3 regions of the Streptomyces sp. SCPE 10 genome follow, and region 3 is predicted to be linked to each of the others. Evidence: riboswitches for the same ligand, from Rfam matches in the RefSeq annotation. Region 3 holds a riboswitch; each other region holds the start of a gene.
The links. A riboswitch is a leader RNA that binds a small molecule or an ion and turns the genes downstream of it on or off. The one in region 3 is predicted to bind cyclic di-AMP.
Positions count from the first base shown of each region.

Region 1 (10,304 bases), 1.2 Mb from region 3:
CGTCCAGCAGCTGGGAGACCGCGCCGGCCAGGCCGAAGGACAGCACGGCCCCGGCCGCCGGGTCGATCACGGCCCGTACGACGGTGTCGACGCCCCTGGGCGCCATCCCCTGCACCACCGGCCGCAGCTCCTCGGGCTTGCCGAACAGTTCGGACAACTCGGCGTAGGCCCGCCGCAGTTGGTCCTCGTCGGCCAGGTCCAGGCGGACCCCGCCCAGGTCGGCGCGGTGCCTGAGGTGGGGGGCGGTCGCCTTCAGGGCCACCGGGTAGCCGAGATCGCGGGCGGCCTCGGCGGCGGCGTCGGGGGTGGGCGCGGGCAGGGCGCGGCGCACCCGGATGCCGTACTTGCCGAGCAGCTCGCAGGTCTCGGCCTCGGAGATCGTGAGCCCCTCGCCGCGTGCCAGCAGTTCCCCGATCAGCCGCGCTACGCCCTTCTCGTCGATGTCCTCGTACTCCGGCACCCTTCCGGGGTCCATCGCCTCCCTGCGCCACTGCCCGTAGCGGACGGCCTCGGCGAGGGCCCGGACGGCGCGTTCGGCGGCGGGGTAGGCGGGGATGAGCCGGGCTCCTTCAGGCGGGGAGACCGCGGTGGGCGGTCGTTCCGCCGGGCGGGGCGGCCGGGCGCCGCCCGGGTCGCCGGGTGCCCTGTCCGCGGCGGTCGGCGCGGTGCTCGCCGCCGCCGACAGCGCCTGCGCCAGTCCGCCCAGCTCCACGTGCACCACCAGCACCGGCTTCCCCGGCGCCGCCGCCGCGGCGGACCGCAGCGCCTCCGCCAGCTCCGCGTCCCCCGGCGACGCCTCGCCGATCGCCGGGATCGCCGTCACCACGACGGAGTCGTTGGTGTCGTCGGCCAGCGCCGCGCTCAGCGCCCGGTGGAAGTCCTCCGCGCTCGCCCCGGTCGTCAGGTCCAGGGGCCGCGCCGGCCGCAGCCCCTCCGCCAGGCAGCGGTCGTACGTCAGGACGCCCAGCGACTCGGAGTTGCCGAGGATCGCCACGCGCGGTCCGGCGGGCAGCGGCTGGCGGGCGAGCAGCAGCCCCGCGTCGACCAGTTCGGTGATGGTGTCGACCCGGATCACCCCGGCCTGGCGGAGCAGCGCGGACACCGTCGCGTGCGGCAGCCGGGTGGCACGCACCGCGTGGCCCTGGGGCGCCGTGCCGGTGCCCTGCACCACGACGAGGGGTTTCGCCGCCGCCGTCCGGCGGGCGAGCCGAGTGAACTTGCGGGGGTTGCCGATGGTCTCCAGGTACATCAGGACGACATCGGTGTCCGGGTCCTCGTACCAGTACTGGAGGACGTCGTTGCCGGAGACGTCGGCGCGGTTGCCGGCGGAGACGAAGGTGGAGACGCCGCTGACCCCGGTGACGCCGCCGCCGCGCCGGTGCAGCCGGGAGAGCAGCGCGATGCCGATGGCGCCGGACTGGGCGAACATGCCGATGCGGCCGGGGCGTGGCATCTCGGGCGCGAGGGAGGCGTTCAGCCGTACGCCGGCGGCGGTGTTGATGACGCCGAACGCGTTGGGCCCGATGATCCGCATGCCGTACGCCCGCGCCTGCCGCACGAGCGCCCGCTGCCGCTCCTTGCCCTCGGGCCCGCTCTCGGCGTACCCGGCGCTGAGCACGACGAGCCCCTGGACGCCGTGTTCCCCGCACTCGGCGACCACGGCGGGCACGTACTCGGCCGGTACGGCGACGACGGCGAGGTCCACCGGGCCGTCGATGTCCCGCACGCACTGGTACGCGCCCACCCCGTCGACCTCCGCGAGGTCCGCGGGGAAGGCCTTGTTCACGGCGTACAGCCGGCCCGCGTACCCGCCGTCCCTGATGTTGGCCAGGACACTGCGGCCCACCCCGCCGGGGGCGCGGCCGACGCCGATCACCGCGACGGAGCCGGGGGCGAGGAGCCGCTGCACCGAGCGGGCCTCGGCGCGCTGCTCGCGAGCGCGCTGCACGGCGAGCGAGCGGTCGGTGGGCTCGATGTCGAACTCCAGGCGGACGACGCCGTCCTCGAAGCTGCGCTTCTGGGTGTAGCCGGCGTCCGTGAAGACCTTGATCATCTTGGTGTTGGCGGGCAGCACCTCGGCGGTGAAGCGGCGGATGCCCCGCTCGCGGGCGACGGCCGCGATGTGCTCCAGGAGCGCGGAGGCCACTCCCCTGCCCTGGTGGGCGTCCTGCACCAGGAAGGCGACCTCCGCCTCGTCGGCGGGCGCGGACGCGGGGGTGCCGCCGGCACCGATGCGGTCGTAGCGCACCGTGGCGATGAACTCGCCGCCCACGGTGGCCGCTAGGCCGACCCGGTCGACGAAGTCGTGGTGGGTGAAGCGGTGCACGTCCTTGGCGGACAGGCGGGGATAGGGCGCGAAGAAGCGGTAGTACTTGGACTCGTCCGACACCTGCTCGTAGAAGTGGACCAGGCGGTCGGCGTCGTCGACGGTGATGGGCCGGATGCGGGCGGTGCCCCCGTCCCGCAGCACCACGTCCGCCTCCCAGTGCGCGGGGTACTCGTACCGGCCCTGCGGTTCCGCCGAGGTTCGCATGCGCCCCAGAGTACGGCTAGCGTCCGGCAACGGCGCGGGGCAGTCTGTGGAGACGGCCGCCGGGCCGAGGGGCGGTCACGACGGCACCGTGGAGGGGGTGCGCAGCCCCTCTCCAGGCATGGTTCACCATATGGAAGACTGGTCTAGACAACCTTGAAGAGTGAAGGGCAGCAACACATGGCTGAGCGCCGCGTCAACGTCGGCTGGGCCGAGGGCCTCCACGCCCGCCCCGCCTCCATCTTCGTCCGGGCCGCGACGGCCGCGGGCATCCCGGTGACGATCTCCAAGGCCGGTGGCACCCCGGTCAACGCGGCCAGCATGCTCGGCGTCCTGGGTCTGGGCGCCCAGGGCGGCGAGGAGATCGTGCTCGCCTCCGACGCCGAGGGCGCCGAGGCCGCCCTGGACCGGCTGGCCAAGCTGGTCGCCGAGGGTCTGGAAGAGCTGCCCGAGACCGTCTGAGCGGCATCGGACCTTCGAGGAACCGGGCTTCGGCGCGGTGGCGTGACGCCCGGTTCTGCACTGCCGTGACGCCCGGTCCGGGCCGGTCCGCCGGCTCGGACCGGGCAGGGTGGCGGGCCGCCCCGCTGCCGCCCCGACCGCACGACGCCGGTCGGGCAAGACGGGTACGGGCGACCGCGCCGGTGCGGTGGGCGCACGGAGGCGTATTTCGCGATTTCCGGCGTTTTCACGACGGAACGCCCACCCCATTCACCCGGGTCGGTAATTAACGGCACCGAAGAAATAGGGGAATACCGGCCCACGAAATACCCACCCCTTTGTATACGGCACCCGTGTTAATTCTGTGCGCCGGACATGTTTACGGCATGTTGCGAAGTCCTCACACGCTCGGCGCCACCGGGCACGCGCAGCCGGTGCTCGGCCGCCGCCCGCTCGGCGTGCAGCGCGGTCACCGCGCGGGCGCGCGCTCCGTCGCCGCGCGCCACCGCGTCCACGATCGCGCCGTGCTCGGCCCAGGTGCCGACCGGGTCCGACGGCGCGTCGAGCACGTACATCCAGGCGATCTTGTGGCGCAGCTGGAGGAGGGTGGAGGTCAGCGAGGGGCTGCCGCAGGCCTGGGCCAGCGTCTCGTGGAACCAGCCGTCCAGTGCGCGCAGTTCCTCGCTGTCGCCCCGCCTGGCGCGCTCCTGCCCCAGCCTGACCAGCCCGCGCAGCACCTTCAGGTGCGCCCCGGTGCGCCGCCGGGCGGCCCGGGCGGCGCCGAGCGGTTCCAGGAGCAGGCGCATCTCCAGCAGGTCGGCGGCCTCTTGCTCGCTCGGTTCGGCCACACAGGCGCCCGCGTGCCGGCGCGTCACCACGAAGCCCTCCGCCTCCAGGGTGCGCAGCGCCTCGCGCACGGGGACGCGCGAGACCCCGTAGCGGCGGGCCAGCACCTCCTCGGTGAGACGGCCGCCGCGTTCCAGGACGCCGGCGACGATGTCGTCCCGGATCGCCGTGCACACCGACTGCGCCGGAATACGCATGACCGACCTCCGCCTTGATCCCCGCGACACGACGCCGACGACGGACGCGTTTTTCCCATGACTCTATTCCGGTGACTCTATTCCACCGCGCCGCCTTTTCCGACGGCGGGCCGGAATCCGGGGATATTTTTTGGACAACGGCGACCGGAACACCGCGGGAAAGGCGAAAGCCCCGGCTCGGTGGCCGGGGCTTCGGATGCCGTGCGGGGGCGTGCGGGCTCGTCAGACGTCCACGCCGTGGTTGCGCAGGTAGGCGACGGGGTCGACGTCCGAGCCGTAGTCGGGGCTGGTGCGCGCCTCGAAGTGCAGGTGCGGACCGGTGACGTTGCCGGTGGCGCCGGACAGGCCGATCTGCTGGCCCGCGGTGACCTGCTGGCCCACCGTGACGCCGATGGACGACAGATGGCCGTACTGGGTGTACATGCCGTCGGCCATGCGGATCACTATCTGGTTGCCGTACGCCCCGCCCCAGCCGGTGGAGACGACGGTGCCGACGCCGACCGCGTGCACCGGGGTGCCGCTGGCCGCGTGGAAGTCGATGCCGGTGTGGGACCCGGAGGACCACAGCGAACTGCTGGCCTCGTAGCCGGTGGACACGTAGGAGTGCGCGATCGGGGCGACGAAGGCGTTCAGCCGCCTGCGCTCGGCCTCGCGGGCGGCGCGGGCCTCCGCCTCGCGCGCCTCCTCCACCCGCTTGGCAGCGGCCTCCTGGGCCGCCTTGCGCTCGGCGGCCCGCTGCTGGGCGCTGGCCTGCGCGTCGATCTGCTGGGCGACGTCGTCGCTCGCGGCGAGTACGGGGGTGAGACCGGTCTGCTCCGCGGGGCGCTCGGCGGCGAGCGCCGGAGAGGCCGCGAGGGTGCCGATGACGCCGGTGGTCGTCAGGGCCGCGACGCCGGCCGCCTGGGCGGTGGTTCGCTTGACCCGGCCGGGCTTGCGGTGCTTCCCGGTGGCGCACATGAACGCCATGGAGTGGCTGGTCCTTTCCTTCCCTCTCGCCTACCGGGTTAGCTGACGGGTTCGGAGCAGGAAGGTCTCCTACGGGCTCCCTCGCGTCACGCGCGGGTGCCCGATTCACCCCAGGGACGTGTGGGTCCCCGGCTCCCCTGGCTCGCGCCGTACGGGGACTCGGCGATGGCTGCCCGGTGCCGCGGGTGCGGCGCACTGCCCGACGAACAGCCTGGACGAAGCTATGCGGACCGGCTCCCGATTCCCAAACAGATCGGGGTTTTTGTAGCGCATCCCACAGGGCAGACGGGCAACCTCCGCCCCAATTCGGACATCTGAGGGAGAGAGTGGAACAACAGGGGCCCTGACGACCCGTAGGTCGCCAGGGCCCCGTCCCCTGTGTGCCGTTACTGCCGCTACTCGGCCGCCACCACGGTGACGTCGCCGATGCCCAGCGCCTCGACCGGCGCCTTGATCTGCGCAGCGTCACCGACCAGGACGGTCACCAGGCGGTCCACCGGGAAGGCGTTGACGACGGCCGCGGTCGCCTCCACCGTGCCCGTGGCGGCCAGTTGCCGGTACAGCGTCGCCTGGAAGTCGTCGGGCAGGTGCTGCTCGACCTGGTCGGCGAGGGTGCTCGCGACGGCCGCCGCGGTCTCGTACTTCAGCGGCGCGACCCCGACGAGGTTCTGCACGGCGACGTCCCGCTCGGCGTCGGTCAGGCCCTCCGCCGCGAGGGTGCGCAGCACCTTCCACAGGTCGTCGAGGGCGGGGCCGGTGTTGGGCGTGTCCACGGAGCCGCTGATGGCGAGCATCGACGCGCCGGTGCCGTCCGGGGCGGAGCGCAGGACCTGGCCGAAGGAGCGCACCCCGTAGGTGTAGCCCTTCTCCTCGCGCAGCACGCGGTCCAGGCGGGAGGTGAGGGTGCCGCCGAGGCAGTAGGTGCCGAGCACCTGGGCGGGCCACACCCGGTCGTGCCGGTCCGGGCCGATCCGGCCGATGAGCAGCTGCGTCTGGACGGCGCCGGGCCTGTCCACGATGACGACGCGTCCGGTGTCGTCGGCCGTCACCGCAGGCACGGGCCGGGGCTCGCCGGGCGTGCCGGTCCAGGCGCCCAGGGTGTCGGCGAGCAGCGCGTCCAGGTCGATGCCGGTGAGGTCGCCGACCACCACGGCGGTGGCCGTGCCGGGGCGCACATGGCGCTCGTAGAAGGCGCGCACGGCGGGCGCGTCGATCTTCTCGACGGTCTCCTCGGTGCCCTGGCGCGGCCGGGACATGCGCGAGGCCGCCGGGAACAGCTCCTTGGACAGCTCCTTGGCGGCACGGCGGGCGGGGTTGGCCAGCTCGTGCGGGATCTCGTCCAGGCGGTTGCGGACCAGGCGCTCGATCTCGCTCTCGGCGAAGGCGGGAGCCCGCAGCGCGTCGGCGACCAGGCCGAGGCCCTTGGCCAGGCGGGAGGCGGGGACCTCCAGGCTGAGCCGGACGCCGGGGTGGTCGGCGTGCGCGTCGAGGGTGGCGCCCGCGCGCTCCAGCTCGGCGGCGAACTCCTCGGCGGAGTGCCGGTCGGTGCCCTCGGAGAAGGCGCGCGCCATGATGGTGGCCACGCCGTCCAGGCCGGCCGGCTCGGCGTCCAGGGGCGCGTCGAGCAGCACCTCCACCGCGACGACCTGCTGGCCGGGGCGGTGGCAGCGCAGCACGGTCAGGCCGTTGTCGAGCGCGGCGCGCTCGGGGGCCGGGAAGGCCCAGGGCCTGGCCTCGCCGGGCTGTGGCCGGGGGTGGAAGTCCATGGTGGCGAGCTGCTCGGTCACTTGGCCGTCTCCTCGTTCTCGTTCCCGGCCTCTACGGTGGCTTCCGACTCGGGGTCCTCGGGCAGGTCGGCGTCCTCGACGTTCTCCGGGGACTTGGGCTCGTAGACCAGGACCGCGCGGTTGTCGGGGCGCAGGCGGGCCTTGGCGACCTCCCGGACCTCCTCCGGGGTCACCTCCAGGATGCGCGGCACGGCGTTCAGGGCGAGCTGCGGGTCGCCGAACAGGACGGCGTAGCGGCACAGTTCGTCGGCGCGGCCCGCGACCGTGCCGAGCCGGTCCAGCCACTCGCGCTCCAACTGGGCCTGGGCGCGCTCCATTTCCTCGGCGGTGGGGCCTTCCTCGGCGAACCGGGCCAGCTCCTCGTCGATGGCGGCCTCGATGACCGGCACCTCCACGTCGCCGGAGGTCTTCACGTCCAGCCAGCCCATGGAGGGCGCGCCGGCCAGGCGCAGCAGGCCGAAGCCGGCCGCGACGGCCGTGCGGTCGCGGCGCACCAGCCGGTTGTAGAGCCGGGAGGACTCGCCGCCGCCGAGGACGGTCAGGGCGAGGTCGGCCGCGTCGCAGGCGCGCGTACCGTCGTGCGGCAGCCGGTAGGAGGCCATCAGGGCGCGCGCCGGGACCTCCTCGACGACGACCTCGCGCAGCTGCTCGCCGATGACGTCCGGCAGGGAGCCGTCCCGGGGCGCGGGCTTGCCGTCGTGGGCCGGGATGGAGCCGAAGTACTTCTCCACCCAGGCGAGCGTCTGCTCGGGGTCGATGTCGCCGACCACGGAGAGCACCGCGTTGTTCGGCGCGTAGTAGGTGCGGAAGAACTGGCGGGCGTCCTCCAGGGTGGCCGCGTCCAGGTCCGCCATGGAGCCGATCGGCGTGTGGTGGTAGGGGTGGCCCTCGGGGTACGACATGGCGGTCAGCCGCTCGAAGGCCGTTCCGTAGGGAACGTTGTCGTAACGCTGGCGGCGCTCGTTCTTCACGACGTCCCGCTGGTTCTCCATGGACTCGTCGTCCAGGGCGGTCAGCAGGGAGCCCATGCGGTCGGCCTCCAGCCAGAGCGCCAGCTCCAGCTGGTGGGCGGGCATGGTCTCGAAGTAGTTGGTGCGCTCGAAGCTGGTGGTGCCGTTGAGCGAGCCGCCGGCGCCCTGCACCAGTTCGAAGTGGCCGTTGCCCTTGACCTGCCCCGAGCCCTGGAACATCAGGTGCTCGAAAAGGTGGGCCAGGCCGGTGCGCCCCTTGACCTCGTGGCGGGAGCCGACGTCGTACCAAAGGCAGACGGCCGCCACGGGGGTCAGGTGGTCCTCGGAGAGCACCACGCGCAGACCGTTGGCCAGGCGGTGCTCGGTCGCTGTCAGGCCCCCGGAGCCTGCCTCGGCTGTGGTCGTGTGACCCATGGGCATGTACGTCCCTTCGCGAGCGGAGGCGGTTGTGGAAACCGCGTTTTTCCTGCCGTTCCTGCCACTGTATGCAAAGCGTGCGAGGCCCCGGCGAAGTTCCCGCGGCACGTACGCCCACAGCGGATCGCGTAGCCTGCGTCGGACCCGGATCCGTGATCGCCCGGGGCGCCGGGCGAGCCGCGCGGGCCGGGGTGCGGACAGGGGGCCGGGCGGAGCGCCGTCCGGCCCCGCGGCCGGACGCGGCAGGGTCGGGGGCCGTTCGCGGACGGGTCGTGGAGCCCGCCGGGGACGGCTCGTGGACCGGGTCGCGGCCCGGCTTGTCAGTGCCCCGGTCCACAATGGTCCGCGACAGATCCGTCAACCGCTTCAGCAAGAGCGAGCCGAAGGGTGCGCGCCCCGAAGGCGAGCGACCAGATCAGGAGGAGCCGGCAGCGATGGCCCGCCGCAGCACGAAGACCCCGCCGCCCGACGATTCGTACGAGGAGAAGATCCTCGACATCGACGTCGTGGACGAGATGCGTGGCTCCTACCTCGAGTACGCGTACTCGGTCATCTACTCGCGCGCCCTGCCGGACGCCCGTGACGGTCTCAAGCCGGTGCACCGCCGGATCGTCTACCAGATGAACGAGATGGGCCTGCGCCCCGAGCGCGGCTATGTGAAGTGCGCCCGTGTCGTCGGCGAGGTCATGGGCAAGCTGCACCCGCACGGCGACGCGTCGATCTACGACGCCCTGGTGCGCATGGCCCAGCCCTTCTCCATGCGCGTGCCGCTGGTCGACGGCCACGGCAACTTCGGTTCGCTGGGCAACGACGACCCGCCGGCCGCCATGCGGTACACCGAGTGCCGGATGGCCGAGGCGACGAGCCTGATGACCGAGTCGATCGACGAGGACACGGTCGACTTCGCGCCGAACTACGACGGCCAGGAGCAGGAGCCGGTGGCGCTGCCCGCCGCCTTCCCGAACCTGCTGGTCAACGGCTCCTCGGGCATCGCGGTCGGCATGGCCACGAACATGCCGCCGCACAATCTGCGCGAGGTCGTCGCCGCCGCCCGCCATCTGATCAGGCACCCGAACGCGGACCTGGACGCGCTGATGAAGCACGTCCCGGGCCCCGATCTGCCCACCGGCGGCCGGATCGTCGGCCTGGACGGCATCCGGGACGCGTACGCGACCGGCCGCGGCACGTTCAAGATGCGCGCGACGGTCTCGGTCGAGCCCGTGACCGCCCGCCGCAAGGGCCTGGTGATCACCGAACTGCCGTTCGCGGTCGGCCCGGAGAAGGTCATCGCGAAGATCAAGGACCTGGTCAACGCCAAGAAGGTCCAGGGCATCGCGGACGTCAAGGACCTCACCGACCGCGAGCACGGACTGCGCCTGGTCATCGAGATCAAGAACGGCTTCGTGCCCGAGGCCATCCTGGAGCAGCTCTACAAGCTGACGCCGATGGAGGAGTCCTTCGGCATCAACAACGTGGCCCTGGTGGACGGCCAGCCGCTCACCCTCGGCCTGAAGGAGCTGCTGGAGGTCTACCTCGACCACCGCTTCGACGTGGTGCGCCGCCGCAGCGAGTTCCGGCGCGGCAAGAAGAGCGACCGGCTGCACCTGGTCGAGGGTCTGCTCACCGCCCTGGTCGACATCGACGAGGTCATCCGGCTGATCCGGTCCAGCGACAACTCCGCGCAGGCCAAGGAGCGCCTGATGGGGCGCTTCTCGCTGAGCGAGGTGCAGACGCAGTACATCCTCGACACGCCGCTGCGCCGGCTCACCAAGTACGACCGCATCGAGCTGGAGGCGGAGAAGGACAAGCTCACCGAGGAGATCGCGGAGCTGACCCGGATCCTGGAGTCCGACGCGGAGCTGCGCAAGCTGGTCTCGGCCGAACTGGCCGTCGTCGCCAAGAAGTTCGGCACCGACCGGCGCACGGTCCTGCTGGAGTCGGCGGGCGCCCCCGCCGTGGCCGTGCCGCTCCAGGTGGCCGACGACCCCTGCCGGGTGCTGCTGTCCTCCACGGGCCTGCTGGCGCGTACCGCGACGGCCGAGCCGTTCCCGGAGCAGGCGGGCGCCAAGCGGGCCAAGCACGATGTGATCGTCTCGGCGGTGCCGGCGACCGCGCGCGGGGAGATCGGCGCGGTGACGTCGGCGGGCCG
Region 1 is NZ_CP197069.1:5,726,366-5,736,669, reverse strand. Features, by position in the region: gene ACSP97_RS26510 (bifunctional acetate--CoA ligase family protein/GNAT family N-acetyltransferase) at 1-2,533, opposite strand, end outside; gene ACSP97_RS26505 (HPr family phosphocarrier protein) at 2,711-2,992, shown strand; gene ACSP97_RS26500 (GntR family transcriptional regulator) at 3,328-4,014, opposite strand; gene ACSP97_RS26495 (M23 family metallopeptidase) at 4,237-4,980, opposite strand; cyclic di-AMP (ydaO/yuaA leader) riboswitch at 4,993-5,155, opposite strand; gene ACSP97_RS26490 (M16 family metallopeptidase) at 5,376-6,746, opposite strand; gene ACSP97_RS26485 (M16 family metallopeptidase) at 6,764-8,158, opposite strand; gene ACSP97_RS26480 (DNA gyrase/topoisomerase IV subunit A) at 8,590-10,304, shown strand, end outside.
Region 1: it holds a riboswitch for cyclic di-AMP, as region 3 does, so the genes downstream of both, ACSP97_RS26495 (M23 family metallopeptidase) here and ACSP97_RS20945 (transglycosylase SLT domain-containing protein) in region 3, are expected to answer to the same signal.

Region 2 (10,304 bases), 1.2 Mb from region 3:
ATAGTGCAGCCGCTTGCGGATCTGCTGCTCGGCGTAGGCGTCGTCCTGCCAGCGAGCCTTGAGGTCGCGCAGCTGTTCGACGCGTTGGCGGGCCTCGGTCTCCTGCCGCTGGAGGTCGGAGATCTGGGCGCGCTGGGAGACGTACTGCCGCATCGGGTAGGCGAGGGCGACGACCAGCGAGCACAGCACCAGCGCGAGCAGCGCCGCCCGGCCGGTCAGCCGCGAGCGGCGGGCCTGCCGTTTGGTCTGCGAGCGGTAGACCCGGGCCGCCGTCTGCTCGCCCAGCAGCCGCAGCCTGGTCGTGGTGGAGAAACGGTCCCGGTCCTTGACGGCCATGTCGGTTCTCCGCCTCCCCTTTCACACGTGCGTACGTCCCCGGACACGGTACGGGACCGGGTACGGGGACGTACGTACGACTGGCCAAGTCCCGGCCCGACGGGGGGCGGGACCGGCCGGGTGGCTCAGCCCTTGAAGCGCGGGAAGGCGCTGCGGCCGGCGTACACCGCGGCGTCGTCCAGGATCTCCTCGATGCGCAGCAGCTGGTTGTACTTGGCGACGCGCTCGGAGCGGGCCGGGGCGCCGGTCTTGATCTGGCCGCAGTTGGTGGCGACGGCCAGGTCGGCGATGGTGACGTCCTCGGTCTCGCCGGAACGGTGCGACATCATGCACTTGAAGCCGTTGCGCTGGGCCAGCTCGACGGCGTCCAGGGTCTCGGTCAGCGAGCCGATCTGGTTGACCTTGACCAGCAGGGCGTTGGCGGTGCCCTCCTCGATGCCGCGGGCGAGGCGCTCGGGGTTGGTGACGAACAGGTCGTCGCCGACCAGCTGGACCTTGTCGCCGAGCTTGTCGGTGATGACCTTCCAGCCGGCCCAGTCGTCCTCGAACAGCGGGTCCTCGATGGAGACCAGCGGGTAGGCCGCCACCAGCTCCTCGTAGTACTCCGTCATCTCGGCGGCGGAGCGCTCCTTGCCCTCGAAGAGGTACTTGCCGTCCTTGTAGAACTCGGAGGCGGCGACGTCGAGCGCGAGGGCGATCTGCTCGCCGGGGGCGTAGCCGGCCTCCTTGATGGCCTCCAGGATGAGGTCCAGGGCCTCGCGGTTGGAGCCCAGGTTCGGCGCGAAGCCGCCCTCGTCGCCGAGGCCGGTGGCCAGGCCCTTGCTCTTCAGGACCTTCTTCAGGGTGTGGTAGACCTCGGCACCCCAGCGCAGCGCCTCGGAGAAGGACTCCGCGCCGATCGGGGCGATCATGAACTCCTGGATGTCCACGTTGGAGTCGGCGTGCGAGCCGCCGTTCAGGATGTTCATCATCGGCACCGGCAGCAGGTGCGCGTTGGGGCCGCCCAGGTAGCGGAAGAGCGGCAGGTCGGACGCCTCGGAGGCGGCGTGCGCGACGGCCAGGGAGACGCCGAGGATGGCGTTGGCGCCGAGCGAGCCCTTGTTGTCGGTGGCGTCCAGGTCGAACATGGCCTGGTCGATCAGCCGCTGCTCGGTGGCGTCGTAGCCGACCAGCTCCGGGCCGATCTGCTCGATGACGGCGAGGACGGCCTTCTCGACGCCCTTGCCCTGGTAACGGTTGGGGTCACCGTCGCGCAGCTCGATGGCCTCGAAGGCGCCGGTGGAGGCGCCGGACGGGACGGCGGCACGCCCGGTGCTGCCGTCGTCGAGGCCGACCTCGACCTCGACCGTGGGGTTGCCTCGGGAGTCCAGGATTTCCCGGGCTACGACGACGTCGATGGACGGCACGAGCATCTCCTTCTTGGATGTGACGCTGGAAGTGCGGGGCGGTCTGCCTTACGGCTGTGCCTTGCGACTAGAGCCTAACCGTCCAGGGGTCGTCGGCCACCGACCGACCGTCCCGTGGACGGGAGGGACATGCAGACGGTACCCATTGTTCACCCGCGGAACAAAGGGGTTCGCGGATGAGACCCGGCGAAAGAGCGGGAAAACGAACGACCCCGCCCCGGCGCGTACGGGGGAGAACGCGCCGGGGCGGGGAGCCCGTGGGGACGGGGGCGGACCCTTGGGGGCGGGCCCGCCGGGCGGGGCCGTCAGCCGCCGGGGGTCACTTCAGGTGCAGCTGCTGGCCCGGGTAGATGAGGTCGGCGTTGTCGACGATGTCCTTGTTCAGCTCGAACAGCTTGTGCCAGCCGCCGGCCACGTGGTGCTTCGCCGCGATGGAGCTGAGGGTGTCGCCGGTGACGACCTTGTACTCGCCGTCGCCCTTCTTGACCTTCTTGCCGGTCGGGGTGGTGACGGTCTTGCCCGCGCCGCTCGCCGAGGAGCCGGTGGAGCCGCCCGTGGACTTGCCCGTGGTGGACGGGGCCGTGCGCTGGGTGGAGCGGGTGGCGGCCTGCTCGTCGGTGGAGCGGGTGGAGGTGCCCGTGTGCGACGAGGAGGAGCCGGAAGTGGGCGCGGAGCCGTTGTACGGGGTGCTCGACAGGCCCGTGCCGCAGACCGGCCAGGCGCCCTTGCCCTGTGCGGCCAGGACCTTCTCGGCGACGGCTATCTGCTGCGCCTTGCCGGCCTTGTCGGCCGTGGGGGCGTAGGCGGTGCCGCCGTACGCGGCCCAGGTGGAGGCGGAGAACTGCAGACCGCCGTAGTAGCCGTTGCCGGTGTTGATGGACCAGTTGCCGCCGGACTCGCACTGGGCGACCGTGTCCCACTGGGAGGTGGTGGCGGCGGAGGCGTTGCCGGCCGCCATCAGCGGGGCGGCGACGGCGGCACCGGTGACACCGGCGAGCGTGACGGCGCGGACGGCCTTGGACGGACGACGGTGCTTGCCCTTGCCGGAAAACAGCATGAACGATCCCCTCACCGACGCCTGCGAGGTGAGCTGTCGGGTTCGGGCCGGTTGAGTTGCCCGGCCACCCCTCCCGTGGGAGGCGTGGCTTCACCCCGAGCCGGTCCGGCATCAACTGCCGGGCCCGGCACTTACCTTGGGTCCCCCGCTCCTGCCTGCGGCGCTTGACGCGACGACTGTTCCCGGGCAGCCGCTGGCAGGATTAGGCGTTGCGGCCGCCGGGGCTCGTGGTGACGAGCGGTCATGACCGTAGCCACGCGATCCGCGGAATTTCAAAGACGATCAGGGCTTCTGAGACTCATCCCACACTTTCGCCAAAGCGGACATTTGACGATCAAGTGGGGCGTCAACTCGCCCTAGCGGGCGCCCGTTTCGTCACCGACTTTCAGGGTCTGACCGGCGGTGATGTGATTCGGGTCGGCGCCCACGACCTTCTTGTTCGCGGAGTAGAGCTCATGCCATCCGCCGTGCACGTCAAGGGAGTCGGCGATGGTGCTCAGCGAGTCGCCCTCGCGGACGGTGTACGTGCCCGGCTCGCGGGAGGCGTGCCGCCCGGAGTCGGAGCCGTCCTGTCCGGTCGCCGTGCTTTCGTCCGCGGTGCCGCCGCGGTGCCGTCCGCCGCCGAGGGCTCCGGTGTCGACCAGGCTCCAAGAGCCGACGTCCTGCCGGGAATTGTCCGGGTCGTCGGCGGTCGGGGCGGGTGTGACCGTGCCGGTGGGCGCCGAGGGGGCGGTGGGGTCCGGGGCGGTGCCGCCGGTCCCGGGAGCGCCGGTGGAGCCGTGGGAGGCGCCCGGGTGCGGGGCCGCGTGCTTGCCGGTGTGCTTGCCGGTGCCGGTGCCGGCGTCGGAACCGGTGGACGGGGAGGTGGACGGGGAGGTGGACGGGTCGGCGGAGGAGGAGGCGCCGGAGCCGGAGCCGCCGTCGTGGGCGCCGCTGCCGGAGCCGGTGCCGGATCCGCTCGGGGTGGTGTCCTGGCCGCCGCTCGGGGTACCGGAGGGGGCCGAGGCGTCGGGCGGGCCGGAGGGGTCGGTCGTGCCGTCGCCCTGGCCGTTGCCGCCGACGCCCGGATCGACGTCCACTGAACCGGAGTTGGGGGTCAGCCCGGACAGCAGGGCGCAGGTGGCCCAGGGCAGGGTGCCCTTGTCGGCGAGGATCTTCTCGGCCACGGCGATCTGCTGCGAGCGGCTGGCCTGGTCGGCGCTGGAGGCGTACCGGGTGCCGCCGTAGTGGATCCAGTCGTCCTGGGATATCTGGAGGCCGCCGTAGTAGCCGTTGCCGGTGTCGGCGCTCCAGGAGCCGCCGCTCTCGCAGCCGGCGACCTTGTCCCAGGTGGTGCCGTCGGCCGCGTGCGCGCTTGCGGCGCCGAGCAGCGGGATGGCGATGGCGGAGCCGGTCACGCCCGCCGCGACGAGGAGGGCCGGAGCCTGACGGGGGCGGCGGTGACGACCGTTCCCGGAGATCATGCGGAAGCCTTTCGTGCGACTGCGGGGGCCGGCGCGGCGGGTGGTGCCGGTTCGCCACGCTGAGGGGTGAACGTAGCCGCACTCGATCACTTGTCACAAGTTCATGCCGCGCGGATCACGCGAAGATCACAGCGTGGAAGGTTTGCCCTCCGCTCCGTCACACATCCTTCCTCCAGCGCGGAACGGGCCACTCCGTTTCATGGTCCGGGCTACCGGTCGCCCGGCGGGGTGAACTCCACGGGCAGGGTGCGCAGACCGCGCATGATGAGCCCGCCGCGCCAGCGCAGCTCGGCCGGGTCGGCGGCCAGCCGCAGGTCGGGCAGCCGGGTGAAGAGGGTGGCCAGCGCGCTCTGGCCCTCCAGTCGGGCGAGCGGGGCGCCGAGGCAGTAGTGGATGCCGTGCCCGTAGCCGAGGTGCTGGTTGTCCCGGCGGCCGAGGTCCAGCACGTCCGGGTCGGCGAACCGCTCCGGGTCCCGGTCGGCGGCGGCCAGCACGACGAGCACCGGGTCGCCCGGCTCGATCCGCTGCCCGCCGATGGTGAGCGGTTCGGTGGCGAACCGCCAGGTGGCCAGCTCCACCGGGCCGTCGTAGCGCAGCAGTTCCTCCACCCCGGTCGCCAGCAGCTCGTCGTCGCCGCGGGCGAGGGCGTCCTGGAGGCGGTCGCGCTGACCGGGGTGGGTGAGCAGGGCGTAGGTGCCGTTGCCGATGAGGTTGACGGTGGTCTCGAAGCCGGCGAAGAGCAGGATGAAGGCCATCGCCGCGACCTCGTTCTCGGTGAGGTGCTCACCGTGGTCGGAGGCGCGGATGAGGGCGGAGATCAGATCCTCGCCGGGCGCGGGCTCGGCGGGCAGCGCCTCGCGCTTCTTGTGGATCAGCTCGGCGAGGTAGCCGCGCATCTTCTTCACCGACCGCGCCACCCCGCCCCGCGGCCCGCCGCCGTGCCGGATCATCATGCCCGCCCAGTCCCGGAAGTCGTCCTGGTCCTCGCGCGGGACGCCGAGCAGGTCGCAGATGGCGTAGATGGGGAGCGGGAAGGCGAACTCGTGGATGAGGTCGGCGCTGCCGCGCTGCGCGAACCGGTCGATGAGCCGGTCGGTCAGCTCCTGGACCCGGGGCGCGAACGCGGCGACGCGGCGGGGCGTGAACGCCTTGCTGACCAGCCGGCGCAGCCGGGTGTGGTCCGGCGGGTCGATGTTGAGCAGATGCGTCATCAGCTCGGCCTTGCGCTCGCCCGGGATGCCGGTCTTGCCCTTGGCGTGCTCGGGCTCGTCGTGATGGGCCGGGTTCTTGCTCAGCCGCTGGTCCGCCAGCGCCTGCCGGGCGTCCGCGTACCGGGTGACCAGCCAGGCCTCGACCCCGCTGGGCAGCCGCGTCCGGCGCACGGGCGCGTGCTCGCGCAGCCAGGCGTACGCGGGGTAGGGGTCGGCGGCGAACTCCCAGGTGAAGAGCTCGGGGGCGGCGGGAACGGTGTCGTCGGGGCGAAGCTGGTCGGTCACTCCTCGACGGTATCCGGCCCGCCCGGGCGGCGTGCCACCGCCGGCCCGGGGCCCCGCCTCCGCCGGTGCCCGCGCCGTGACGGGAGCGGCCGGTCCGGCGCCGCCGGGGCGCTCACGACGGGTCCTCGTCCTCCCGCGGGTCCACTCCCTCGGCCCTTCGGATCGCGTCCCGGTAGGTGCGGGCCGCCGCGCGCAGGGCCGTCTCCGGGTCGGTGCCGGCGGACTCGGCGCGGGCGGCGAGGGCCAGCAGCTCGTAGCCGATGCCCTCACCCTGGGGCAGGGGGACGTCCAGCCCGGCGGTGCGGACGCGGGAGGCCAGCTTGGCGGCGAGGGCCAGGCCGGGCTGGCCGAGGGGGATGCCCTCGGTGACCGAGCTGCGCCGCTTCTCCTCCGCCTTGGTGCGCAGCCAGTGCGCCTTGACCTCCTCCGGGGTCTCGGCCGTCGCCTCGCCGAAGACGTGCGGATGGCGGTGGATCAGCTTGGCGACGATGCCGCCCGCCACGTCGTCGATCGAGAACGGCGCCTCGGGGTGCTCCTCGGCGATCCGGGCGTGGAAGACGACCTGGAGGAGGACGTCGCCCAGTTCCTCGCGCAGCTCCTCACGGTCGCCCGCCTCGATCGCCTCGACCAGTTCGTACGCCTCCTCGATGCCGTACTTGGCCAGGCCCTCGTGGGTCTGTTGGGAGGACCAGGGGCACTCGGCCCGGATGCGGTCCATGACCTGGACGAGGTCCAGCAGGCGGGCGCCGGGCAGGTCGTAGGAGGCGGGCAGCAGCTCCAGCTCCGGCATGCGGAGCCGGCCGGTGCCGGCCAGCCGGGCCAGTCCGTCGGTGAGCGCGGGCTCGCCCTCCCCCGTCGCCACGACCACGACGGTCCGCCCGCCGGCGCAGGCGTCGACCAGCTCCTGCGCCGTGGGCGCCGCCTCGGCCACCGCTATGCCGGCCTCCCGCAGGTACGGCAGCTGCGGGTGGGCGCCGTCCGCGCACAGCACGGCGTCGGCGGTGCGCAGGGCCTGCCAGGCGGGCCAGGACAGCAGGCCGGGGGCGACACGGTGGCTGGTGGTGAGCAGGACGATACGGCCGGGGGCGGGACTCGATGCGTTCACGCTCCGAACGTAACCCACGGCGGCGACGAGCGGATTCGGTTGTCCACAGGGCCGCAGGGATCATGCGATCGTCTGCCCGCGGCCTGGGGGCCGGTCCGTCCTACGCCGTCACCGGCGCGCCTCCCGACGGCGCCGTCACCTCCCGCACCCAGGGCGTCTTCGCGTCCGTCCGGCCGCTCTTCTGCACGTCCCAGGTGCCGTAGCGCGGGTTGATGTCGATGTGCAGCTCCTCGGAGGCCCGCGAGAGGGCCTTCCAGAAGGCGGGCTGGGAGGTGTCGGTGCCGAGCCGGGCGGCGACCTTCTGCGCCTCCAGCTGGAGGCGCAGGTTGTCGTCCAGGTACGCGGGGGCGATGCCGTACTTCTGGAGCCAGGCGGTCCGCAGGCCCTTGGCGCCGCCCGCCTGCTGCTCCAGGCTGGCGCGCAGCTGCTGGGTGTCCTTGCGGGTGACCGTGACGCCCTGGTCCTGCGCGGCCCGGTGGATCACCCGGTCGAGGACCATGTTGTGCAGGGTGTCGCGGGTGAGGCTGCTGGTCTCGGCCAGCACCTGCTGGTACTGGGCCGGGTCGGACACCGCGGCCCGCTGGGCCGCGCGGACCTCGTCGACCCGGTTCTGCAACTGCGCGACGGTGATCCGCTGCCCTCCCACCACGGCCGCCGCGCCCGGGTGGGCGTCGCTTCCGCAGGCGGTCAGCAGGGGGGCCGCGGCGGCGATCGCGGCGGTGAGGACGAGCGCGGTGCGACGGCGGCGGTGCAAGGAAACCTCCAAGGGAGATTGCACGACAGGTGCGGCGCGCCAGCGCCTCCGCCAGGGGTGGTGGCCGGGCGACGGGCGGGCGCACAAAGTCTTGCGGTGATCGATGGTAGGCAGCGGCACTGCCGCGGCCAACCCATTCGACCAACGATTCACCGCGACTTCGGGTACCGTCGCGCCGCCGCGGCCTCAGCCCGTGATGGCCACCGGCGCGTCCCACGCGTCGCGGTCCACGGTGAGCGTGACGCCGCCGTGCGCCTCCTTGCTGTTCACCATGTACTGGTGGGCGCGGCTGTGCCCGGTGAACTGCGTGGCGCCCCACGGCCAGTCCGCGGTGGTGGTGTTCTGCTTGTCCCACAGCGCGTACCAGAGGTTGCCCGGCAGGTCCGTCTTGTCGGTCGCGGTGGCGATCGCCTTGGCGCTGGAGCTGGTGAAGCCGTAGTAGCCGGCCCGGTACGTCTTGGCGTGCAGCTGCTTGTCGAAGGCGCGCACATAGGTCAGCACGGCGGTGTTGCACGCCTTGTTCGTGACGTCGTACGCCTCCATGTCGAGGTAGACCGGGCTGCCGGCCTTCATGCCGAGGGCGGCGGCCTTCGCGACGGCGTCGTTGGCGTCCTGGGTGCCGAGGGTGGCGGCGTTGGAGCTGGTCATCTTCTCCGGGTTGGCGCCGGACTGGCAGGGCGGCTGGGCGCCGACGTAGAGGGGGATGAGCTTCCAGCCGAGGGAGCTGACGGACTTGACCCAGGAGGCGGTGAGGTTGGGCTGGGCGCAGCCGCGGTTCCTGCCGCCCACGTAGACGGCAGCGGCGCCGTAGAAGCCGGTGTGCCAGGCCTTCATGGTGGACAGCGAGGGCGCGGCGCAGGTGTCGAACGCGCGCCCGGTGAACGTCCGCTGCGCGGGCCAGGTGGTGGCCGCCATGGAGGTCTGCGCGGCCAGGCCGGCGCCCGCCACCACGACGACGCCCGCCGCGGACCAGGCGATGTATCTGCGCTTCTTCGACTGCCGGTGTCCGGCCATGGTTCTCATCCTTGTTGGTTCTCGGTGTGTCGTTCGATGTCTGTACAGCTGGATGAATCAGCCGCGCACCTGGCCCAGCCAGTGCAGGGTGCGTCGGATCTCGACGGCCATCGGGTGGCCGGGGCCGCCGAGGCGTTCCACGTCCGGCACCAGGCGGGCGAGGGTGTCGTGGGCGGCGGCCCGGTCGCCGAGCGCGAGCAGCAGGTGGCCGATGCGCCGGCGGACCTCGTGGGCCTGCTGCGGGTCGCCGACGGCGTACTGGTTCTCGTAGTACGGCAGCAGGGCGCGGTACTCGGCGAGCGCCGCGGCGGGTTCACCCAGTTGTTCGAGGCACTGGGCGGCGTCATGGCGGAAACGCAGCGAGGCGGGGTCGGCCTGGCCCGCCTCGGCGGCGCGTTCGTCGGCGAGCCGGCGCAGTTCGGGCAGTGCGCGCCGGTACTGGCCGTCGTCCATGAGGGTCGCCGCGTACTGCTTGCGCAGGGTACGCACGACCGGGGAGTGCTCGCCGTGCCGTTCGGCCGCGACGGGCAGGATCGCGCCCAGGATGTCGACGGCCTGGGTGATACGGCCCTCCCCGAGCAGCCGTTTGACCTCGTCGACGGCGGCGGCGACGTCCGGTTTCCCGGTCCCCGCGGAGGCCGGGGCGGCGGGGGCGGGCTGGGGCGCGGGCGTGCGCGCACGGTCCGGCCAGGGGGCGTGCGGACGCACGAAGGGGCGCGTGGGATCCAGGGGCGCACCGGTGGGGGTGCCGCGCGTGGGCAGCAGCGGCGCCAGGTGCTCGTAGACCTCCTGCGCGGAGGCCGGCCGGTGCTGCGGGTCCTTGGCGAGCAGCGCCAGCACCAGGGTCTCCAGCGCCTCCGGGACCTCGGGGCGGATCCGGCGCACGGGCAGCGGGGGCTCGTACAGGTGCCGGTGCAGCACCCCGAGCGCGGTGGACCCGCGGAACGGCACGTCGCCGCTGAGCAGTTCGTGCAGCAGCACCCCGAGCGCGTACAGGTCGGTGTACGGGCCGACCGCGCCGCCCATCGCCTGCTCGGGCGCCATGTAGGCGGGCGAGCCGATCGGGGACCCGGTGTGGGTGAGGCGGGTGGTGTCGGTGTCCATGACGGAGGCCACGCCCAGGTCCAGCACGGTGACCAGGCCGTCCTGCTTGACCATCACATTGCGCGGCTTGAGGTCGCGGTGGACGATCGGCACGGCGTGCACGGCGCTGAGCACGGCGCACAGTTGCGCGGCCACCGCGACCGCCCACGGCCAGGGGTACGGGTCGTGCTCGGCGAGGTGGTCGGCGAGGTCGGCGCCGTCGACGTACTGCATGACGAGGAACAGTTCCTCGCCCTCGCTGCCCGCGTCGTGCACGGTGACCAGGCCGGGGTGGTCGACCTGTGCGGTCACCCGGCACTCGCGCTCGAACCGGCGGCGCAGTTCGTCGGCCTCCTGGCCCGCCACCTTGTCGGGGCGCAGCAGCTTCACCGCCACGCGCCGGTCGAGCCGCCGGTCGTACGCCGTCCACACCTGGCCCATGCCGCCCTGGCCGATGAGGGTGGCGAGTTCGTAGCGGCCGGCGACGAGACGCCCGGTCGCCACGGTCACCTTCCGCCCTCGTGCTGCCCGTCCTGCTTGCGCAGGTAGTCGCTGAGCTCGTCCAGCTCGGCCCGCACCTGGTCGATGCG
Region 2 is NZ_CP197069.1:3,278,151-3,288,454, forward strand. Features, by position in the region: gene ACSP97_RS15295 (FtsB family cell division protein) at 1-336, opposite strand, end outside; gene eno (phosphopyruvate hydratase) at 462-1,748, opposite strand; gene ACSP97_RS15305 (transglycosylase family protein) at 2,062-2,799, opposite strand; cyclic di-AMP (ydaO/yuaA leader) riboswitch at 2,803-2,972, opposite strand; gene ACSP97_RS15310 (transglycosylase family protein) at 3,156-4,262, opposite strand; gene ACSP97_RS15315 (cytochrome P450 family protein) at 4,472-5,758, opposite strand; gene ACSP97_RS15320 (nucleoside triphosphate pyrophosphohydrolase) at 5,871-6,863, opposite strand; gene ACSP97_RS15325 (SurA N-terminal domain-containing protein) at 6,964-7,617, opposite strand; gene ACSP97_RS15330 (glycoside hydrolase domain-containing protein) at 7,804-8,631, opposite strand; gene ACSP97_RS15335 (protein kinase domain-containing protein) at 8,689-10,155, opposite strand; gene ACSP97_RS15340 (hypothetical protein) at 10,221-10,304, opposite strand, start outside.
Region 2: it holds a riboswitch for cyclic di-AMP, as region 3 does, so the genes downstream of both, ACSP97_RS15305 (transglycosylase family protein) here and ACSP97_RS20945 (transglycosylase SLT domain-containing protein) in region 3, are expected to answer to the same signal.

Region 3 (10,304 bases):
CCCAACGGACCGGTGCCGCAGGTCCGCGGCTCGCCGGGGGCCTCGCGGGTGCGCTGATCAACGACGCGGGGCCGGACTCGATGCGCCGCCGGGAGGGGCGCATGCGAAAGGGAGCCGAAGGCGCTGCCCTCGGCTCCCTCGCGGACCGCTGCGGCCTACTTGCCCGCGTCCGCCGCCCGCACCAGCGCGTCCTTGGTGACCGCGCCGGCGTAGACCTTGCCGTTGTCGGTGATCAGGGCGTTGACCAGGCGGGTGGAGAAGACCGTGCCCTTGCCGAACTTGCCGGAGACCTTGTCGCCCAGGGAGCCGAGGAAGCCGGCCGCGTCACTGCCCTTGGCGCCGGTGGGGAGGCCGCCCTTGGCGCCGGTGTCGAAGACGGCGATGGAGGTCCAGCCCTTGCCGAGGACGGTCGGACCCGCGGTGCCTTCCAGGCCCTTGCCCTCGGTCCCCTCCAGCCCCTTGCCGGGCCACTGCGTGTCCTTGTGCGGCGCGCCCTTGCCCCGCGTGTCCTCGCGCTCGGTGACCTTCGCGCCCTTCGGCGGGGTGAAGGCGAAGGCGGAGGCGGCCGGGCGGGCGAAGGAAACCTCGGTGAAGCCCGCGTCGAGCACCGCGGCGCCGCCGCTCTTCGGGGTCAGCGTGAACTTGAGTGGCATGCCCGTCCTGGCGTCCACCGCGATGCTGATCGCGCCGACCGTGGTGCCGGACTGCCGGGGCTTGATCAGCAGCTTGTAGGCGTCGCGCCCGGCGACGTGGGCGGTGCCGTCGACGGTCACGGACGTGGTGTCGTCCACCGACTTCAGGGCCTCGTCGGCGAAGTCCTTGGGCGTGGCCGGGGGCTCGGCCCGCCGGTCCTTGCCGGCCGGCGCGGTGCCGTGGGAGACCTGGTTGCTCTTGCTGTCGTAGCCCCAGACGTCCTTGCCGTTGTGGATGACGCTGTACTCGGCGCCCTGCTCGACGAGCGACAGCTTCTGCCGGTCGGGGCCGTCGGCGGCGACGCGCAGGGTGTGCGTGCCGGTGACCAGTTCGGTGAGCCGGGTCTGCGGGTCGGCGGCGGAGCCGGAGCCGGCGCCGGGGGTCATGCCGGAGGTGAGGCCGCTCTCCAGGCCGCCGAGGTCGGGCAGGCCCAGGTCGGTGCTGACCTTCACGGTGCCGGACAGCCGCTGCACGTCCGACGCGGCGATCTTCTGGATGAGCTGCTGGGCGGTGATCCGGGGCAGGTCGGGGTCGCCGGAGTCGGCGAGGGCCGGGACCAGCCCGATCGTGGCCGCCGCCACCCCCACCACCGCGACCGGGACGGCGTACCGGGCGGCCTTGCGGCGGCCCGAGCGCGTCTCCTCGCCCCGGTCGGCGCCCTGTGCGTCGTCGGATTCGTACGGTGCCATGTGTGCCTTACCTCCGTCGTCGGCGGCGGCTGCTCTCACGCTGGTCCACCCGAGCCGCCGGTCTCACCCGAATCGGTGAGGAGTGGTGATGTCCGTGGTGTCCATACGACCAAATCCGCGCTGAGGAATCGTCAGACCACGGAGGCAACTCGGCGTACGACTGCGGTATGACACGCAAGGGACACCCCTAGGGGCTCGAACGGATCCCTATGGGCAGGATGGAGCACCCGGGCGGGTACGGCCACCCGGTGGACGCCGGACGGGTCGGTCCCGGTGGACGCCGAACCGGTCGGTCACCCGGTGCGGTGCACCACCGCGTCGCACAGCTCGATCAGCGCGGCCTTGGCGTCGCACTCCCGCAGCGGTGCCAGCGCGGCGCGCGCCTCCTCGGCGTAGCGCACGGTGTCCCGGCGGGCCTGCTCCAGGGCCGGGTGGGCGCGCAGCGCGGCCAGCGCCTCGGCGTGCCGGGCGTCGTCGCTGAGGTCGGAGTCCAGCAGCTCGCACAGGGCGATGTCCTCGGGCAGGCCGAGCCGGGCGGCGCGCTCGCGCAGCCGGAGCACGGGGAGGGTCGCGATGCCCTCGCGCAGGTCGGTCCCGGGGGTCTTGCCGGACTCGTGGGAGTCGGAGGCGATGTCCAGGTAGTCGTCGGCGAGCTGGAAGGCCACGCCGAGCCGCTCGCCGTACTGGGTGAGCACGTCCACGACCGTCTCGTCGGAGCCGGACATCATCGCGCCGAACCGGCAGGAGACCGCCACCAGGGAGCCCGTCTTGCCGCCGAGCACGTCCAGGTAGTGCTCCACCGGGTCGCGGCCGTCGGTGGGGCCCGCGGTCTCCAGGATCTGGCCGGTGACCAGCCGTTCGAACGCGAGGGCCTGCACCCGGACCGCCTCGGGGCCGAGGTCGGCGAGGATCTGGGAGGCGCGGGCGAAGAGGAAGTCGCCGGTGAGGACCGCGACGGAGTTGCCCCAGCGGGTGTTGGCGCTGTCCACGCCCCGGCGTACGGCGGCCTCGTCCATGACGTCGTCGTGGTACAGCGTGGCGAGGTGGGTCAGCTCCACCACCACGGCGGACGGCACCACACCGGGCGCGTAGGGGTCGCCGAACTGTGCCGCGAGCATCACGAGCAGCGGCCTGAACCGCTTCCCGCCGGCCCGTACGAGGTGCTGCGCGGCCCCGGTGATGAACGGGACCTCGCTCTTGGTGGCCTCTAGCAGGCCTTCCTCGACAGCCGCCAATCCGGCCTGGACATCGGCTTCGAGAGCCTGGTCCCGCACGCTCAGCCCGAACGGCCCGACGACGGTCACGAGGGGTCTCCTGTCTGCTGGTGTCTGCTGGCGATTACACGGTTTGTCGATAGGTCGCTGCCATCACTCAAGTCAGCGTATCCGGTCCGGTTTCGATCACCGATAGCGCCCACCCGTCCAGCCCGGGCGGTATCGGAGCACATCCGGCACCCCTTCGATCGGATGAGAAGAACGGACATTTTTCGACTTAACAGGAAAATCCGAGCTTCGTCGCGAGCCCGGAGGTGAGCGGAGTACCCGGTCCACCCCACCGAGGGACGAATACCCGGAATCCCCCATGCCCGATTTAACACAGTTTGCCATTTGGTGAATTGGGCCACACACACCCCCTGCCCCCGACCGGCCGCCCGAGACCCCCTTCCCCCTTGCCGCGTAAGCGAGTTGAGCGTTGACAATCGCAAAGGATCAAGTACCCCATAGGGCAATGATCAAGGTCAAATGCCACATCGCATGAATCCGGCACTTGTTCCCGACATGTGCTCTCGCATACGTTCCCGACCCATCGGGCGGACGCCGAATCCTGCCGCCGCCCGTACACCCATCAACGAACTCATTCGTACGGCAGGAGCGGGGGACCCAGGTAAGTCGCCGGACCGGACGACACACGTGACGCGGCACATGCCGCGACACGCGGTCGCACCGGGACGGCTCGGGGTTAAGCCGTGCCTCTCGCGGGGCACGGCCGGGCACCTCCCCGCCCGAACCCGACAGCTCACCTCGCAGGCGTAGGAGAGGAACGTCCCCATGCCTGCTGCCGTTCAGTCGCGCCGCACCCGCACCAACCGCGTCGTCCGTATGCTCGCCGTCGCCGGCACCGGCGCCGCCGTGATCGCCATGCCGCTCGTGGGCGCCGCCAGCGCCTCCGCGGCCACCGCCACCACCTCGGCCGCCGTCACCACCGCCGGGTACCCGAACAACCTCGACGGCTGGATCCGCGAGTCCCTGGCGATCATGAGCCAGAAGGGCATCCCGGGCTCCTACAACGGCATCTACCGCAACATCATGCGCGAGTCCTCGGGCAACCCGAACGCCATCAACCTGTGGGACTCCAACGCCGCCAAGGGCATCCCGTCCAAGGGCCTGCTCCAGGTGATCGACCCGACCTTCAACACGTACCACGTGGCCGGGACCTCCTGGAACATCTACGACCCGGTCGCCAACATCACCGCCGCCTGCAACTACGCGGCCCACCGCTACGGCTCCATGGACAACGTCAACAGCGCCTACTGACCGGCGCCCGGCGGGCCGACGACACCCCGTCAGCCCGCCGGGAACAGTCTTTCGAGGACGACGGCGATGCCGTCGTCCTCGTTCGACGCGGTGACCTCGTCGGCCACCGCCTTCAGCTCCGGATGGGCGTCGGCCATGGCGACCCCGTGCGCCGCCCACCGGAACATCGGGACGTCGTTGGGCATGTCGCCGAAGGCCAGCGAGCGTTCCGCGGCGATACCGAGCCGCTCGGCGGCCAGCGCCAGACCGGTCGCCTTGGTCACCCCGCACGGCTGGAGCTCCACGGTCCCCGGACCCGACATGGTGACCGTGGCCAGCGGGCCCACCACCGAGCGCGCCACCGCCGCCAACGCGTCGTCGGACAGGGTGGCGTGGCGCAGCAGCACCTTGCTGATCGGCGCCCCCCACAGATCGTCGCGCCGGCCCACCCGCACCGCGGGCAGCGTCGGATGGGGCATCCGGTAGCCCGGCTCGGTCAGCGTGAGCCCGTCCACCCCGTCCTGGTCGACGGCCGCGTACACCTGCCCCACCTCGGCCTCGATCTTGCCGAGCGCGGCCTCGGCCTGCTCCCGGTCCAGCCGCACCGACCACAGCAGCCGGTCGGCCCCGGCGTCGTAGACCTGCGCCCCCTGTCCGCACACCGCGAGCCCCGTGCAGCCGAGGGCCGCCAGCAGCGGCCGCACTCTGGGGGCCGGACGGCCGGTCACCACCAGGTGCCGGGCGCCGGTCCGGGCCGCCCGCGCAAGCGCCGAAAGCGTGCGCTCGGAGACGGTGTCGTCGCCGCGCAGCAGCGTCCCGTCCAGGTCGGTGGCGATCAGTGCGTACGCGGGGGAGGGTGCCATGAGCAGAGAATACGGATCCTCCGACTCCGCCGACTCATCCGTCGGCGCGCGTACTTGCGTGCCGACCGCCCCCAAGTGCGCGCGGTGGCGCCCCTGATGGGGACCGGCCGCGGGCCGCGGGCCGGACGTACCGCCGGGCGCGGAGCACGGTCCGGGTACCCGGACCGGTCGATCGGGGCACGCCGGGGCGGCGACCCCCGGCGGGCACTGCCCAAGAGGCGCGTCGCGGCCGTAACGTGTGGCCGATCACGTGGAACAGCGCCATGCATGGCCCGGATGAGAGCGAGGCAGCACCCCATGCCCCCCTTCGACGTCCCCGAGGGCGACCCCTTCGGTCCGCACAACCTTCCCTATGGCGTGTTCTCGCCCTCCGGCAGCCGGGAGCGCCGGGTCGGCGTCCGGCTCGGGGACCAGGTCCTCGACGCGGGCGCCGCGGCCGCCGCCCTGGGCTCGCCGCACCACGCACTGCTCGCCCGACCCACCCTCAACCCGCTGCTCGCGGCGGGCCGCGCCGCCTGGTCGGAGGTGCGCGCCGCGCTCACCTCCTGGGTCACCGACCCCGCGCACCGCGAGACCCTGGAGCCGCTCTTCCACCCGCTGTCCGAGGTGGACCTGCACCTGCCCTTCGAGGTCGCGGACTACGTCGACTTCTACGCCTCGGAGAACCACGCCCGCAACGTCGGCACGATCTTCCGCCCGGACGCCCCCGACTCCCTCACCCCCAACTGGAAGCACCTGCCGATCGGCTACCACGGCCGCGCCGGCACCGTGGTGGTCTCGGGCACGGACGTCGTACGGCCCTCCGGGCAGCGCAAGGGCCCCGCCGACCCGGCGCCCGTGTTCGGGCCGTCGATCCGGCTGGACATCGAGGCCGAGGTCGGCTTCGTCGTGGGCGTGCCGACCGAGCTGGGGACCCCGGTCGCGCTCGGCGACTTCCGGGAGCACGTCTTCGGGCTGTGCCTGCTCAACGACTGGTCCGCGCGGGACATCCAGGCCTGGGAGTACGTGCCCCTCGGCCCGTTCCTCGGCAAGTCGTTCGCGACCTCGGTGTCGGCGTGGATCACCCCGCTGGAGGCCCTGGAACACGCGAGGACGGCCCCGCCCGAGCGCACCCACCCGCTGCTCCCCTACCTGGACGACGCCGCCCCCGGCATCGAGCCCGGCGGCTACGACCTGCGGATCTCGGTCGCCGTCAACGGCCACGTGGTGGCCGAGCCGCCGTTCTCCACCATGTACTGGACCGCCGCGCAGCAGCTCGCCCAGATGACGGTCAACGGCGCCTCGCTGCGCACCGGCGACCTGTACGGCTCGGGCACCGTCAGCGGGCCCGACGAGCACCAGCGCGGCTCGCTGCTGGAGCTGACCTGGAACGGCCGTGACCCCCTCGACCTCCCCGACGGCAAGCGCGCCTTCCTGGAGGACGGCGACGTGGTGACGCTGTCGGCGTGGGCCCCCGGCCCGAACGGGACCCGCGTCGGGCTCGGCGAGGTCACCGGGCGGATCGTGCCGTCGGTCTGATCCGGCACCGGGCGCCGCGCGCGGGTGCCGGATCGGGACGGTCCGTGTTCCGGTACCTGACTCCCGGCGCCCCTCTTCGTCATACTGGCGGGGACAGGCACCACGTCCCGGCGGGCGCCCGCGCGCACCGCCCCTCGCCGCACCACCCGTACCCGCACCGCCCCTTTCCTTCCCGCCCCTCTCGGACCAGGAACCGGAGCCCCGGCATGACCGTCTGCCTGCTCCTGCTGAGCGTCGTCGCCCTGACGGCGGCCGTACCGGCACCGCGCGCGCTGACCCGGGCCGACTGGCCCGAACGGGAACCCGTGGTCGCGCTGTGGGTGTGGCAGTGCCTGGTCGCCACCGTCCTCCTGTGCTGTGTGGCCGGGCTGACCCTCGGCGCCGCGGCCGTCTTCCGCACCGTGCGCGACCATGTGTTCGCTCCCGCGCCGCCCGCCGTCACGGCCGCCTACGACCTCTCCGCGGCCCCGGTGTGGGCCGCCCTGCTCACCGTGGGGCTGGCCTGCGGGGCCGCCTGGACGACCGCGATGCTCGGCCGGGAACTGGTCGAGGTCCGCCGCAGCCGGGGCCAGGCCCGGGCCCAACTGCGGGAGCGGGCGCCGGAGCTGCCGGCCGGGCTGCGGGCCGCGCGCGGCCCGATGCTGGTCCTGGAGGACGAGTACCCGGACGCCTGGTGGATGCCGGGCCACCCCCCGCAGCTGGTGGTGACCACCGGGGCGCTGCACCGGCTCACCGGCCATCAGCTGGACGCCGTCCTCACCCATGAACGCGGCCACGCGCGCGCCCACCACGACTGGCTGCTGCACCTGTCCGCCGCGCTCGCCGCGGGCTTCCCCCGGGTGCCGCTCTTCGCGCACTTCCGCGACCAGACGCACCGTCTGGTGGAACTGGCCGCCGACGACGCCGCCTCCCGCCGCTGCGGCCATCTGACCACCGCCCTCGCGTTGATCGAGCTCAACCAGCACCGGGGCGTCCTGTCCTGCGCCTCCAGCCGCCGGCTGCTGGGCGAGCGGGTGGACCGTCTGCTGGAGCCGCCCCCTCGGCTGCTGCGCCGCCACCGGGCCCTGACCACCACGGTGGCCGCGCTGGTGCCGCTCCTGCCGCTGCTGATCACCTTCGCGCCGGGGCTGACGGCGCTGTCCTGAGCCGGACGTGACGAGGGCCCGGCGACGTGGACCACCGGGCCCTGACGAGGTGTCAGGCGGGCAGGGGCCCGGCCGGCCTACACCGCGGCGTGCACCGTCCGGGCCGCGGAGAGTGCCCCGACGATGTCGTCGACCCGTGTCTTGGCGTCGCCGAAGAGCATCTGGGAGTTCTCCCGGAAGAACAGCGGGTTCTGCACGCCCGCGTAGCCGGTGGCCATGGAGCGCTTGAAGACGACGACGTTCTTCGCCTCCCAGACCCGCAGCACCGGCATGCCGGCGATCGGGCTGGCGGGGTCCTCGGCCGCGGCCGGGTTGACGGTGTCGTTGGCGCCGATGACCAGCACGACGTCGGTCGCGGCCAGGTCGTCGTTGATCTCGTCCATCTCCAGCACGATGTCGTAGGGCACCTTCGCCTCCGCCAGCAGCACGTTCATGTGCCCGGGGAGCCGCCCGGCGACGGGGTGGACGCCGAAGCGGACGTCGACACCGCGCTCGCGCAGCAGGCGGGTCAGCTCGGCCACCGGGTACTGCGCCTGGGCGACGGCCATGCCGTAGCCCGGCGTGATGACCACGCTCGACGCGGTGGCCAGCAGTTCGGCGGTCTCCTCGGCCGAGATCTCGCGGTGCTCGCCGTGCGCGCCGCCGTCGGAGGCCGTGGCCTCGATGCCGAAGCCGCCGGCGATGACCGAGATGAACGACCGGTTCATCGCCTTGCACATGATGTAGGAGAGGTAGGCGCCGGAGGAGCCGACCAGGGCGCCGGTGACGATCAGCAGGTCGTTGTCGAGCAGGAAGCCCGAGGCCGCCGCGGCCCAGCCGGAGTAGCTGTTGAGCATCGAGACCACGACCGGCATGTCACCGCCGCCGATGGAGGCGACCAGGTGCCAGCCCAGGGCCAGGGCGACCAGGGTGATCAGCCCGAGGACGAGCGTGCCCGTGGCGTCGGTCCGGTCGTGGGAGACGACGATGTAAGCCGCGGTGAGCCCCGCGAAGACGACGAGCGCGCCCACGTTGATGAGGTTCTTGCCCGGCAGCATCAGCGGGGCGCCCTTGATCCGCGCCGACAGCTTGAGGTTGGCCACGATCGAACCGGTGAAGGTGACCGCGCCGATGAAGATGCCGATGGCGATCTCGGCGTTGTGGATGTGCCACAGCGAGATCGGCGACTCGGACGGTGCGCGGGCCAGCAGGCCCTCGCGGTGGCCGACCCAGCCGATCAGCACGGCGGCCAGACCGACGAAGGAGTGCAGCAGCGCGATCAGCTCGGGCATGCCGGTCATCCGGACGATCCGGGCGCGCCACAGGCCGATCACCCCGCCGACCAGGACGGCGACGAACATCAGGACGATGCCGAGCGTGCTGGTGTCGCCGGCCTGGTCGTGGCCGTCCTTGATGACGTGGACGATGGTGGCGACCAGGGCGACGCCCATGCCGGTGACGCCGTAGACCCAGCCCTGCCGGGCGCTTTCGTGTCTGGACAGTCCGGCGAGGCTGAGGATGAAGAGCAGCGCGGCGATGATGTACGCCGCGGTGGCCATGGCGGAGACGGTCATGTCGTCAGTTCCCCCTGCTGAACATGGCGAGCATGCGGCGGGTCACCGCGAAGCCACCGAAGATGTTGATGGAGGCGAGCAGGACGGCGAGGACGCCGAGCGCCTGCATGAGGTGGTCGGGGAACCACACCTTCAGCAGCGCGCCCACGACGACGACGCCGGAGATGGCGTTGGTGACGCTCATCAGCGGGGTGTGCAGGGCGTGGTGGACCTTGCCGATCACGTAGTAGCCGATGACGATCGCGAGCATCAGCACGGTGAAGTGCTGCGGCAGCGGCGCCGGGGCGAAGGCGACCACCAGGCCGAAGACGAGGATGCCGGTCAGGGTCAGGGCGACCCTGGTGCCGGCGCTCATCGGCGCCTTCTCCTCCTTGGCGGGTGCCTCGGGGGCCGGCCCCTGCTCGGCGGCGGGCGCCGCCGAGACCTGCACGGGCGGCGGCGGCCACAGCTTCTCGCCGTCCTTGACCACGGTGATGCCGCGCTGCACGACGTCGTCCAGGTCGAGCACGGTCTTGCCGTCCTTGCCCGGGGTGAGCAGCTTCATCAGGTTGACCAGGTTGGTCCCGTACAACTGCGAGGCCTGGGTGGGCAGCCGGCCGGCGAGGTCGGTGTAGCCGAGGATGATCACGCCGTTGCCGGTGACGATCCGCTGCCCGGGTTCGCTGCCCTCGACATTGCCGCCCATGCCGGCGGCCATGTCGACGATCACCGAGCCCGGCTTCATGCTCGCCACGTCGGCGGCCGTGATCAGCCGCGGTGCCGGGCGCCCGGGGATCAGCGCCGTGGTGATGATGATGTCCACGTCCGCGGCCTGCTCGGAGTAGAGCTTCGCCGCGGCCTCGTTGTAGAGGTCCGAGGTGGCCTTCGCATAGCCGTCGGACGACCGCTGCGCCTCCTCCTCGACCACCACCGGGAGGTACTCGCCGCCCAGCGATTTCACCTGATCGGCCACCTCCGGGCGGGGGTCGGTCGCGCGCACCACCGCGCCCAGCGACGAGGCCGCGCCGATCGCGGCCAGACCGGCCACGCCCGCGCCGGCGACGAGCACCTTGGCCGGCGGCACCTTGCCCGCGGCGGTCACCTGGCCGGTGAAGAAGCGGCCGAACTCGTGGGCGGCCTCGACCACCGCGCGGTAGCCGGCGATGTTGGCCATGGACGAGAGCACGTCCAGCGACTGGGCGCGGCTGATGCGCGGCACCGCGTCCATCGCCAGCACCGTGATCGGTCTCGCCGCGAGCGCGTCGACCAGTTCGGGGTTGAGGGCCGGCGCGAGCGTGGAGATCAGGGTGGCGCCGTCCCTCGGCTTGCCCACCTCGTCCATCGACGGGCC
Region 3 is NZ_CP197069.1:4,503,710-4,514,013, reverse strand. Features, by position in the region: gene ACSP97_RS20955 (LolA family protein) at 156-1,382, opposite strand; gene ACSP97_RS20950 (polyprenyl synthetase family protein) at 1,676-2,686, opposite strand; cyclic di-AMP (ydaO/yuaA leader) riboswitch at 3,219-3,427, shown strand; gene ACSP97_RS20945 (transglycosylase SLT domain-containing protein) at 3,431-3,916, shown strand; gene ACSP97_RS20940 (HAD family hydrolase) at 3,946-4,758, opposite strand; gene fahA (fumarylacetoacetase) at 5,056-6,276, shown strand; gene ACSP97_RS20930 (M56 family metallopeptidase) at 6,483-7,421, shown strand; gene pntB (Re/Si-specific NAD(P)(+) transhydrogenase subunit beta) at 7,499-8,974, opposite strand; gene ACSP97_RS20920 (Re/Si-specific NAD(P)(+) transhydrogenase subunit alpha) at 8,979-10,304, opposite strand, start outside.